2 regions of the Planococcus rifietoensis genome follow, and region 1 is predicted to be linked to the other one. Evidence: a T-box and tRNA genes for the amino acid it is inferred to sense, from the RefSeq annotation. Region 1 holds a T-box; the other holds one or more tRNA genes.
The links. A T-box is a leader RNA that pairs with one kind of tRNA and senses whether it is charged. The one in region 1 lies ahead of AUC31_RS05470 (valine--tRNA ligase), so its partner is inferred to be a tRNA-Val.

Region 2: it has a tRNA-Val gene. The T-box ahead of AUC31_RS05470 (valine--tRNA ligase) is inferred to sense a tRNA for this amino acid. The anticodon was not compared.

Annotation. Positions count from the first base shown of each region.
Region 1 covers NZ_CP013659.2:1,125,638-1,131,617, reverse strand. Annotated here, with positions in the region: gene AUC31_RS05475 (ATP-grasp domain-containing protein) at 1-147, shown strand, start outside; gene AUC31_RS05470 (valine--tRNA ligase) at 486-3,119, opposite strand; T-box leader at 3,201-3,419, opposite strand; gene AUC31_RS05465 (AbrB family transcriptional regulator) at 3,441-4,490, opposite strand; gene hemL (glutamate-1-semialdehyde 2,1-aminomutase) at 4,732-5,980, opposite strand, start outside.
Region 2 covers NZ_CP013659.2:3,351,732-3,357,711, reverse strand. Annotated here, with positions in the region: gene AUC31_RS16720 (GNAT family N-acetyltransferase) at 1-546, opposite strand, end outside; gene AUC31_RS16715 (LysR family transcriptional regulator) at 626-1,507, opposite strand; gene AUC31_RS16710 (citrate synthase/methylcitrate synthase) at 1,611-2,690, shown strand; tRNA gene AUC31_RS16705 (tRNA-Ala) at 2,753-2,825, opposite strand; tRNA gene AUC31_RS16700 (tRNA-Lys) at 2,850-2,922, opposite strand; tRNA gene AUC31_RS16695 (tRNA-Gln) at 2,934-3,008, opposite strand; tRNA gene AUC31_RS16690 (tRNA-Tyr) at 3,023-3,106, opposite strand; tRNA gene AUC31_RS16685 (tRNA-Val) at 3,137-3,212, opposite strand; tRNA gene AUC31_RS16680 (tRNA-Glu) at 3,218-3,292, opposite strand; tRNA gene AUC31_RS16675 (tRNA-Thr) at 3,351-3,423, opposite strand; rRNA gene rrf (5S ribosomal RNA) at 3,466-3,581, opposite strand; rRNA gene AUC31_RS16665 (23S ribosomal RNA) at 3,647-5,980, opposite strand, start outside.

The DNA of each region.
Region 1 (5,980 bases):
GGCCGCCATGTGTTCAATGAACTTGAAGACCCAGTCGGCGCACGCTCTTTTTACCAAACACACGATGATAATATCGCCGAGCTCTTGGCACAGCATTTTACAAACTTGGAACAAAACTATCCGTTCCGTGACAGCGACCGGAACTAAATGAGGTTATTACTCAGTTACGAATTGAAATAGAATCATTTTTCCGACATTCAAAATCAATGACCTGTCTAAGGATTTGAAGAAGCGTTCGCTCGTAAACCCTTCTGCTCAATAATGCTGCGCATTACTTTCGCAAAGATAATGTCTCCCGTTGGTCGACCTTATCTTTCCTGTGGATCAGCGAGACGACCGAGACCCCGCAGGCCGCAGTGGCGTCTGAGGAGGCTTGGGCGCGAGTCCACGTACAGCGAGCGATAAGCTTCGGAAAACACGGCTTCCTAGCTTTCTTGACAAGCTGAAAAAAGCGATTCCCATTTAAAGGGAATCGCTTTTTCCTATTACAGGTTCTTCAATTCTTCCATGCGTTTTTCAACAGTTGCGTGCTTCTCAAGGTAATCCGCTTCTTTCTTGCGTTCCTCTGCCACTACCGCTTCCGGTGCTTTCGACACGAAGCGTTCGTTCGACAATTTGCCTTGGACGAGCTTGACTTCTTTCGCCCATTTGTCGAGTTCTTTTTGCAGGCGTTTCAATTCTTCTTCGATGTCGATCAAGCCTTCAAGCGGCATGAACAATTCCGCTCCGGACACGACCGCTGACATCGATTTCTCAGGTGCTTCGATGTTGTGGCCAATCGTCAAAGTCTCCGGGTTGCAGAAACGTTCGATGTACGCTGCGTTTTCTTCGAGCACCGACAACGTCGTCTCGTCTTTCGCACTGATCGTCATCGGCACTTTCTTGCTCATCGGCGTCTGGACTTCGGCACGGATCGTGCGGACCGAACGGATAACGTCCATCAATAGCTTCATGCTGTCGGCTTTTTTCGCATCGCTCAGTGCCGGGTCGGCTGTCGGCCAAGCGGCAATCGTGATCGATTCGCCTTCAGTCGGCAAGTTCTGCCAGATTTCTTCTGTGATGAACGGCATGAATGGGTGAAGCAAGCGCATTGTGTTATCGAGCACGTATGCGAGTACGGAACGCGTCATCGCTTTTGCCTGTTCGTCTTCTCCGTATAATGGCAATTTCGCCATCTCAATATACCAGTCACAGAAATCATCCCAGATGAAGTTGTAAAGCAGGCGCCCGACTTCCCCGAACTCGTAGCGTTCCGCAAGGTCTGTCACTTGCTCGATCGTTTCGTTGAGGCGCGTCAAGATCCATGTATCAGCCACGGATTTCTCGCCGGACAGATCGATGTCTGTGTGCTCCATGCCTTCCATGTTCATCATTGCAAAACGCGATGCGTTCCAGATTTTATTGGCAAAGTTCCATACCGACTCGACTTTGTCATTCGAATAGCGCAAGTCCTGTCCTGGAGATGATGCCGTTGCCAGGAAGTAGCGCAAGGAATCCGCGCCGTATTCCGCAATAACGTCCATCGGGTCGACGCCGTTGCCGAGTGATTTCGACATTTTGCGGCCTTCCGCATCCCGAACAAGGCCGTGGATGAGCACGTCTTTGAACGGTTTTTCGCCAGTGAATTCGAGCGCCTGGAAAATCATGCGCGATACCCAGAAATTGATGATGTCATAGCCCGTCACGAGTGCATCGGTCGGGTAATAACGGCTCAATTCATCGTTTTCTTCCGGCCAGCCGAGTGTCGAAAATGGCCATAGGGCGGATGAGAACCACGTATCGAGAACATCTTCATCTTGCGTCCAGTTTTCCGCATCAGCCGGTGCCTCGTGGCCGACATAGATTTCACCGGTTTCGTTATGATACCAAGCCGGGATCTGATGTCCCCACCATAATTGACGCGAGATGCACCAATCGCGGATGTTTTCCATCCAGTGCAAATAGGTTTTTTCGAAACGGTCCGGCACAAAATTGACGCCGTCGTCGCTCTTTTGGCTATCGACCGCTTTTTTGGCAAGTGGCTGCATGTCGACGAACCATTGCGTCGACAGATACGGTTCGACGACCGCACCGCTGCGCTCGGAATGCCCGACCGAGTGAAGGTGATCTTCAATTTTAAACAGCACGTCCATGTCCTGCAAATCTTTAATGATCGCTTTGCGGCATTCGAAGCGGTCCATGCCTTCATATTTGCCGGCATTTTCATTCATCGAGCCGTCTTCATGCATGATAAGGACGCGCTCTAAATTATGGCGATTGCCGATCTCAAAGTCGTTCGGGTCATGCGCAGGCGTGATTTTCACAGCGCCGCTTCCAAATTCGCGATCTACGTAATCGTCAGCAACAATTTCAATTTCACGTCCGATGATTGGCAAGATGACCTTTTTGCCGATCAAATGCTGATAGCGTTCGTCTCTCGGGTGAACCGCTACTGCCGTATCGCCGAGCATCGTCTCAGGGCGAGTCGTCGCGATTTCGATATGGCCAGAACCATCAGCCAGCGGATAGCGCATATGATAGAACGCACCTTGTACGTCTTTATAGATAACTTCGATATCCGAGATCGCCGTTTTGGTCGCCGGGTCCCAGTTGATGATGTATTTGCCGCGGTAAATCAATTTTTTCTCGTACAATTTCACGAATACTTCGCGCACCGCTTTTGACAAGCCTTCGTCCAAGGTGAAACGCTCGCGTGAATAGTCGAGTCCAAGCCCAAGCTTCGACCATTGCTGGCGGATATGGCCTGCGTATTCTTCTTTCCATTTCCATGACTCTTCAAGAAACGCTTCGCGGCCCATATCGTGGCGTGAACGGCCTTCTTCTTTCAGCTTGCCTTCGACTTTCGCCTGTGTCGCGATGCCGGCATGGTCCATACCAGGAAGCCACAAGGCGTCATAGCCCTGCATGCGCTTCATGCGCGTCATGATGTCTTGTAAAGTCGTATCCCACGCATGCCCTAAGTGAAGTTTGCCCGTGACGTTTGGCGGCGGGATAACGATCGTATACGGCGTTTTGCCGCTTTCCGGTTTCGCTTCGAAGAATTTATTGTCCACCCACCAGTCGTAACGCCCTTGTTCGATTGCTTGCGGTTCGTATTTCGTTGATAATTGCTTGCTCATCCAAATTCCTCCTCTTGGCCAATATTCGGCTCTGTTTACTGTCGAACTTAAAAATGAATACAAAAAAACTCCTGTCGTCTCGTAAAGGACGAAGGAGTTTTTCGCGGTACCACCTTTATACACAGGCAGAATTGCGCCTGGCTCTCAAGTTCGATAACGGATTCGCATCCGGTTCCCGCTACTCATTTCACGGCAACTGCTCCGAGGTGACATTCAAATGCGGAACATGAAAGCCTCTCACCACTCGGCTCCCTCTCTGAAATGTCCCGGACACTTTACTATCCTCATCAACGCATCAATATCCTGTTAAGCTTATTGTACTCAATAGCCTGATTTAGCGTCAAGCTTTTTCACGTAGTGAGACACGAGCGGCGCCGCAACGAGCAGGATAAAGAACAGCCGGAACAGATGGAAGCTCGTCACCAGCGGCACATCGGCTCCCGCCTCGAGCGCGGTAATCGTCATCTCCGCCATGCCGCCCGGGGCTGCACTCAAGAAAAAGTCGAGGAATAGATACTCCGGCAATAGCAGTTCCAATCCGTAGGCAAGACCTGCTGAAAACACAATGAGCAATACGGTATTGAGCAATACTGCCCCTGCAATCCGCCCATCCAAGGAATCGCCAAGCTTCTCCATCGACAAGCCGAGATGCGTTCCGATCAACACTTGCGCGATGATGATGACGAGTCCCGGTAAATCGATTAAATCGCTGCCGGTCAAGGTCTGGACGACAGCCATCGCAAGAACCGGCGCCATCAATTCGCGCGCTGGAAAAGAAATGCGCTTCATGATCCAGTACAAGACGTAACCGAAGACGAGTGCGATGCCGAATGCATACGGCGAGAACCGGAAGGCCGTCTCTGTGATGTCACCCGGCGCTCGTCCCGACAAGAGTCCTGCAGCGAGCGGCACGGTGAAGACGATGAGCAGGATGCGGAAGGTCTGCATGACCGACACGATCGTCACATTAGCGGATTTCACTTCTTCTGAAATTAGCACCATCTGCGACAAGCCGCCCGGCATTGAACCGAGCAACGCCGTCGACATCGTGACGCGCGTCATACGCTGGAACAACCATCCGAGCACTAAGGAAAACGCGACGACCGCGATCGTCATGATGAACATATACGGCAGATCTGTCGCCATCAACAATACCGACTCCTGCGTAAAAGCTGCGCCGATCTGAACACCGAGCAGCAATAGCCCGAGCGTCCGGAACACTTTCGGCCAGTGGAACTTCATATCGGTCACTTGACGCAAAATAAGAAAAGCCGCCATCGGACCCAGCAGCCAAGGCAGGAACAAGCCGGTCAAGCTAAACAAAAAGCCAGCGCCAAGCGCAATGGCTAAAGTTACAAGAAAACGTTTCAATGCGTTACCAACTTTCACTAATTAAAATTACCATTAGTTTTATATTACCAGACTATTAGACAGAAAATGCACTTCCCTCTACAAATCGATTTCTCAACTAATAAGTTTCGTCACTCTTATGGCAAATATAATCCTCTCCCTTCACCTATCCTGATAATAAAAGAAACGAGCACAATTAATTTGTGAAAAAAACCGCCCCCAAAAGCCAGCGGTTCTGGCCTTCAAGGACGGTTTATCTAAATTATTTCGCTAGTTTCGCAAACACATTATGGAATGCTTGCACTGTGCGTTCGATATGTTCAGGTGTATGGGCAGTCGAAAGGAACATGCCTTCAAACTGGGATGGTGGCAAATAAATGCCTTCTTCCGCCATCAAACGATAGTACTCCGCAAACAACTCCAGATCGGAACTCGAAGCTGTTTCAAAGTTCGTCACTTCCTCATTCGTGAAGAAGAAGCCGATCATCGAGCCTGCACGGTTGACCGTATGCGGGATATTGTATTTTTCAGCCGCTTCGCGGAAACCTTTTTCGAGCTGGTCACCACGTTCGACGAATGTTTCGTAGCTTGCTTCATTCAAACGCGACAATGTCTCAAAGCCTGCACGCATCGCGAGCGGGTTTCCGGACAGTGTGCCTGCCTGGTAGATCGAGCCGCTTGGTGCGACTTGTTCCATGATTTCGCGTTTGCCGCCGAATGCGCCGACAGGCAACCCGCCGCCGATGACTTTGCCAAGGCATGTCATGTCCGGCGTGACGCTGTAATGGCCTTGGGCACAATTATAGCCGACGCGGAAGCCGGTCATGACTTCATCAAAGATCAAAACGGTGCCGTTTTCATGCGTCAAGTTGCGCAGCTCTTGAAGGAATCCTTCAGCTGGCGGGACGACACCCATATTGCCGGCAACCGGCTCGACGATCACAGCCGCCAAGTCATCGCCGAATTCCTGGAATGCTAAACGCACGCTTTCCAAATCGTTATAAGGAACCGTGATCGTGTTTTTTGCCACAGATTCAGGAACGCCTGGTGAATCCGGCAAGCCGAGTGTCGCAACGCCAGATCCTGCTTTAATCAACAAGCTATCGCCATGGCCGTGGTAGCAGCCTTCGAATTTCAAGATTTTGTTGCGTCCGGTATAGCCACGTGCCACGCGCAATGCGCTCATCGTCGCTTCTGTACCGGATGATACCATACGGACCATTTCAATTGACGGCACGCGCTCTTGGACGAGTTTTGCCATATCGTTTTCAAGGGTCGTTGGTGTGCCAAATGAAGTGCCAAGTGTTGCCTGTTCCTGGATGGCTTTCACCACTTCAGGATGGGCATGGCCCAGAATCAGCGGGCCCCAAGACAAGACGTAATCGATATACGTATTGCCGTCGATGTCCGTAATGGTCGCGCCGCTGCCGGATTGCATGAAAATCGGGTCCATATTGACCGATTTAAAGGCTCGCACCGGGCTGTTAACGCCGCCTGGCATCAATGGTTTC
Region 2 (5,980 bases), 1.3 Mb from region 1:
TTTGTCTTCTAGTGATTTCTTCACTTCCGGCCATTCACGGTCAATGATGGAATAGACGATGGCATCCCTTGGTTCACCGGTCGAGCGAATGCGTTCGTTGCGCAAATGCCCTTCTTTCACTGCACCTATCCGTTCGATCGATTTTTGGGAACGGATATTCTCAGCATCGGTTTTGAACTGGACGCGAATCATCTCCCGCTCTTCGAAGCAATAGCCCAGCAGCGCATGTTTGACGGCCGTATTGACATGAGTGCGCTGCGCTTTTTCACTATAGAAAGTTGCTCCGATTTCACAGCTTTTGTTCGTATCATCAATCGAATATATACGGGTCGTGCCGACGATCTCGCCACTTTCCGGAAGCTCCACGGCAAACACCAGAACATTGGATTGGTTCATTCCAGTCGATAACCACGCTTCCAAATCTTCGAAACGCTCCACCTTTGTCAGCATATATTCGAAGATATCCGGTGTATAAAGCGCCCATAATGCCTCAAAATCCTCACGTTTCAGCAAACGAAGCCGAATATTGCGCTGTTCAATATACATATCCATCCCCTCCTTATCTGCAGTATACCAGTGCATCCGCCAAATCCGCCATTTTCTCTCAAACTTTCGCCTCTTCAATTCACCGGAAATAAACCGATTGAACGCGGCTTAAAAAATCGTTCTCTAGTACCCCCATGCTGCGCGAAAGAAAATACGTTGCCACACTAGGCAACGGAAACAGATCAAAATTCGCTTCCATCAATCGCCCTTCGATCAGCTCACGGCGCACCATCGACTTCGGCAAAAACGACACGCCGAGCCCTTCCTGGATAAACTTTTTCGCAATATGGGCCTGGGTCACTTTCATCGTACGGATTCCAGGAAGCTGCACGCGCAATTTCACAAGCAACTCTTCCCAAAAAACGGGATGATGATGCGTAAAGATGAAATGCTGCTGCAATACCTCTTGTGCTGAAACCACCGGGCCCCGCTCATCATCATAAGCATCCCTAGGCACAATGAGCAGTAAAGGATCCTCATAAACCACTTCATGGAGAATCACCCGTTTAGCCGGCTTCAAAGCGGAGATGCCAGCAGACACTTCCCCGCTTTCTACCAGTTCTTCAATCACTTCCGACTCTTCCACACGGATAACCAGCTCAAGGTCTGGATGCGCTTTTGTAAACGAGTGTAGAACATATGGCAGCACTGTCTCTGCCATCAACGGGGAGATCGCGATGGTCCATTTTCGCCGGTAGCCCTGGGCAAACGATTGAAGCTCGTCCACCGTCGAATCGAATTTTTCAACCAATGTGTCTGCCTGCTGTTTAAAATAGCGCCCTTCCTCAGTCAACACCACACGGTTCTTGATGCGGTCGAACAAGCGAATCCCCAAATACTCTTCCAATTGCCGAATATGCACCGTCACACTCGGCTGCGACAACAGCAAGCGTTCGGAAGTCTTACGGAAATTCAAGGTTTCCGCAGCATCCGCAAAGGTCCTGAGCCATTGCATCTCCATTTTCGATCTCCTTTCAATTAGTTTTTTTAATTATTTTAATTATAAATCTTTAATTTTCATAATTAAAGCTGCAGCTTATACTTTAAAAAAAGGAGGAATTTACATGTTTCAAAAAGGCCTTAAAGGCATTGTCGCCGTTCAAACTGCCATTGCATCTGTCGAAGGAGATAAGGGTGAACTCCGTTACCGTGGAACATTGATCGATGAAGTGATCAATCAAAAGAGCTTCGAACAGACCGCCTACTTCCTGTGGCACGGCCATCACGCTTCAAATGAAGAACTCGCAAGACTTATTGAACAATTAAAATCCTATCGCCAATTGCCGGATTATCTTATGGCCATTGCGCAAGTTTTGCCCAAAGAAATTTCATTAATGGATGGCATGCGGACACTCGTTTCAGCTTATCTGCATGCCGAATTCAAAGAATTGGAGATCCACCAACAAGCCATTGCCCTTACTGCTGCACTTCCTGTAATGACCGCTCTTCTATACCGGCAAAGCACCGGACAGGAATTCGTCGCGCCAAGAAGCGACCTGGGCCATACTGCAAACTATCTATGGATGATCAAAGGGCAAGTACCGACACACGCACAAACTGAAGCCCTGGAAACGTATTTGAACTTAACGATGGAACACGGCATGAATGCATCCACTTTTGCTGGCCGTGTCACCATTTCCACCGAATCCGACTTAAGCGCTGCCATCGTTTCTGCAATCGGTACGATGAAGGGTCCTTTGCATGGAGGCGCCCCGTCCGGTGTGCTTGAATTGCTTGATGAAATCCAGTCTCCCGAAAGGATTAATCCAGTCATTGAACAAAAACTGGCGCAAGGCGAGAAAATCATGGGCTTCGGTCACCGGGTATATCGCACAGAAGATCCGCGCGCCATACTGCTTCGAAAAAAATGCCAGCAGCTGCAGCAAGAAGACTCTTGGCTGGACCTTGCAGTCAAAGCGGAAACTAAAATCACCCAATTGTTAAATGAGCGAAAACCAGGACGTGCCCTTTATACCAATGTAGAATTTTACGCAGCAGCGATTATGCGGTCTATCCAAATGTCGCCTGAACTATTCACCCCTACCTTCAGCATCGCACGGATCGTCGGCTGGACTGCCCATGCGATAGAACAACAGCAAGATAACGTGATTTTCCGGCCACAATCCGAATATATCGGAAACTAAAAAAAGCCCGTATCCAATTGAATGGATACGGGCTTTTTACACATGGATTGCACATGGAACAATGGAGCCTAGGGGGCTCGAACCCCTGACCTCGACGCTGCCAGCGTCGCGCTCTCCCAGCTGAGCTAAGGCCCCGCGCGAAAAATGCGCAAAGATAAATGAGCCATGAAGGATTCGAACCTTCGACCCTCTGATTAAAAGTCAGATGCTCTACCAACTGAGCTAATGGCTCAAAATAAAAAATGGCTGGGGTACCTGGATTCGAACCAGGGCATGACGGGATCAAAACCCGTTGCCTTACCGCTTGGCTATACCCCAAAGCAATAAAAAACTGGTGGTGGGGGGCAGATTCGAACTGCCGAACCCGAAGGAGCGGATTTACAGTCCGCCGCGTTTAGCCACTTCGCTACCCCACCGTTATTCGATTAATAGCCTAAATGGATACATGGTGGAGGATGACGGGATCGAACCGCCGACCCTCTGCTTGTAAGGCAGATGCTCTCCCAGCTGAGCTAATCCTCCATGAATGGTGACCCCTACGGGATTCGAACCCGTGTTACCGCCGTGAAAGGGCGGTGTCTTAACCGCTTGACCAAGGGGCCTTACAAAAAAATTATAAAGAAAACAGTTTCCGATGTAAAGAAACTTTAAAGAATCAAAAGCTTCCAACCGGGTTCGAACCGGTGACCTCTTCCTTACCATGGAAGCACTCTACCTGCTGAGCTATGGAAGCAAGGTAAAAGGAAATCTCGGTACAAAGTAAAAAAAGATGATTGCCCAGCGACGTCCTACTCTCACAGGGGGAAACCCCCAACTACCATCGGCGCAAAAGAGCTTAACTTCCGTGTTCGGGATGGGAACGGGTGTGGCCTCTTTGCCATCATCACTGGACTTGTTGAGCTTGTTCGCTCAAAACTGGATAAATCGACATTGTGGGAAACTTGCGTTTCAGTTTGTTGGTTAAGTCCTCGATCGATTAGTATTCGTCAGCTGCACGTGTCGCCACGCTTCCACCCCGAACCTATCTACCTCATCGTCTTTGAGGGATCTTACTTGCTTGCGCAATGGGAAATCTCATCTTGAGGGGGGCTTCGTGCTTAGATGCTTTCAGCACTTATCCCGGCCACACATAGCTACCCAGCGATGCTCTTGGCAGAACAACTGGTACACCAGCGGTGTGTCCATCCCGGTCCTCTCGTACTAAGGACAGCTCCTCTCAAATTTCCTGCGCCCGCGACGGATAGGGACCGAACTGTCTCACGACGTTCTGAACCCAGCTCGCGTACCGCTTTAATGGGCGAACAGCCCAACCCTTGGGACCGACTACAGCCCCAGGATGCGATGAGCCGACATCGAGGTGCCAAACCTCCCCGTCGATGTGGACTCTTGGGGGAGATAAGCCTGTTATCCCCGGGGTAGCTTTTATCCGTTGAGCGATGGCCCTTCCATGCGGAACCACCGGATCACTAAGTCCGTCTTTCGACCCTGCTCGACCTGTCCGTCTCGCAGTCAAGCTCCCTTGTGCCTTTACACTCTGCGAATGATTTCCAACCATTCTGAGGGAACCTTTGAGCGCCTCCGTTACTCTTTAGGAGGCGACCGCCCCAGTCAAACTGCCCGCCTGACACTGTCTCCCAAGCCGCTAAGGCTTGTGGGTTAGAAGTTCAATACAACCAGGGTAGTATCCCACCGACGCCTCCCCCGAAGCTGGCGCTCCGGGTTCTCTGGCTCCTACCTATCCTGTACAAGTTGCACCAAAATTCAATATCAGGCTACAGTAAAGCTCCACGGGGTCTTTCCGTCCTGTCGCGGGTAACCTGCATCTTCACAGGTACTATAATTTCACCGAGTCTCTCGTTGAGACAGTGCCCAGATCGTTACGCCTTTCGTGCGGGTCGGAACTTACCCGACAAGGAATTTCGCTACCTTAGGACCGTTATAGTTACGGCCGCCGTTTACTGGGGCTTCGGTTCGCACCTTCGCTTGCGCTAAGCACTCCCCTTAACCTTCCAGCACCGGGCAGGCGTCAGCCCCTATACGTCACCTTACGGTTTTGCAGAGACCTGTGTTTTTGCTAAACAGTCGCCTGGGCCTATTCACTGCGGCTCTCTCGGGCTGTAACACCCTACCAGAGCACCCCTTCTCCCGAAGTTACGGGGTCATTTTGCCGAGTTCCTTAACGAGAGTTCACTCGCTCACCTTAGAATTCTCTTCTCGCCTACCTGTGTCGGTTTGCGGTACGGGCACCTCCCGCCTCGCTAGAGGCTTTTCTTGGCAGTGTGAAATCAGGGACTCTGAGGTAAACCTCTTGCCATCACTGCTTGATGTTGTATAGAAACGGGATTTGCCTCGTTTCTCATCTCACAACTTGGACGTGCACAACCAACGGCACGCTCACCCTATCCTTCTGCGTCCCCCCATTGCTCAAACGGCGGGGAGGTGGTACAGGAATATCAACCTGTTGTCCATCGTCTACGCCTATCGGCCTCGACTTAGGTCCCGACTAACCCTGAGCGGACGAGCCTTCCTCAGGAAACCTTAGGCATTCGGTGGACGGGATTCTCACCCGTCTTTCGTTACTCATACCGGCATTCTCACTTCTAAGCGCTCCACCAGTCCTTCCGGTCTGACTTCAACGCCCTTAGAACGCTCTCCTACCACGGACATCTACGATGTCCATCCACAGCTTCGGTAATCCGTTTAGCCCCGGTACATTTTCGGCGCAGTGTCACTCGACCAGTGAGCTATTACGCACTCTTTAAATGATGGCTGCTTCTAAGCCAACATCCTGGTTGTCTAAGCAACGCCACATCCTTTTCCACTTAACGGATATTTGGGGACCTTAGCTGGTGGTCTGGGCTGTTTCCCTCTTGACTACGGATCTTATCACTCGCAGTCTGACTCCCAAGCATAAATCACTGGCATTCGGAGTTTGTCTGAATTCGGTAACCCGGGATGGGCCCCTAGTCCAAACAGTGCTCTACCTCCAGGATTCTTATCTTGAGGCTAGCCCTAAAGCTATTTCGGAGAGAACCAGCTATCTCCAGGTTCGATTGGAATTTCTCCGCTACCCACACCTCATCCCCGCACTTTTCAACGTGCGTGGGTTCGGGCCTCCAGTAAGTGTTACCTTACCTTCACCCTGGACATGGGTAGATCACCTGGTTTCGGGTCTACAACTGCATACTCACTCGCCCTATTCAGACTCGCTTTCGCTGCGGCTCCGGCTTCTCACCTTAACCTTGCATGCAATCGTAACTCGCCGGTTCATTCTACAAAAGGCACGCTAT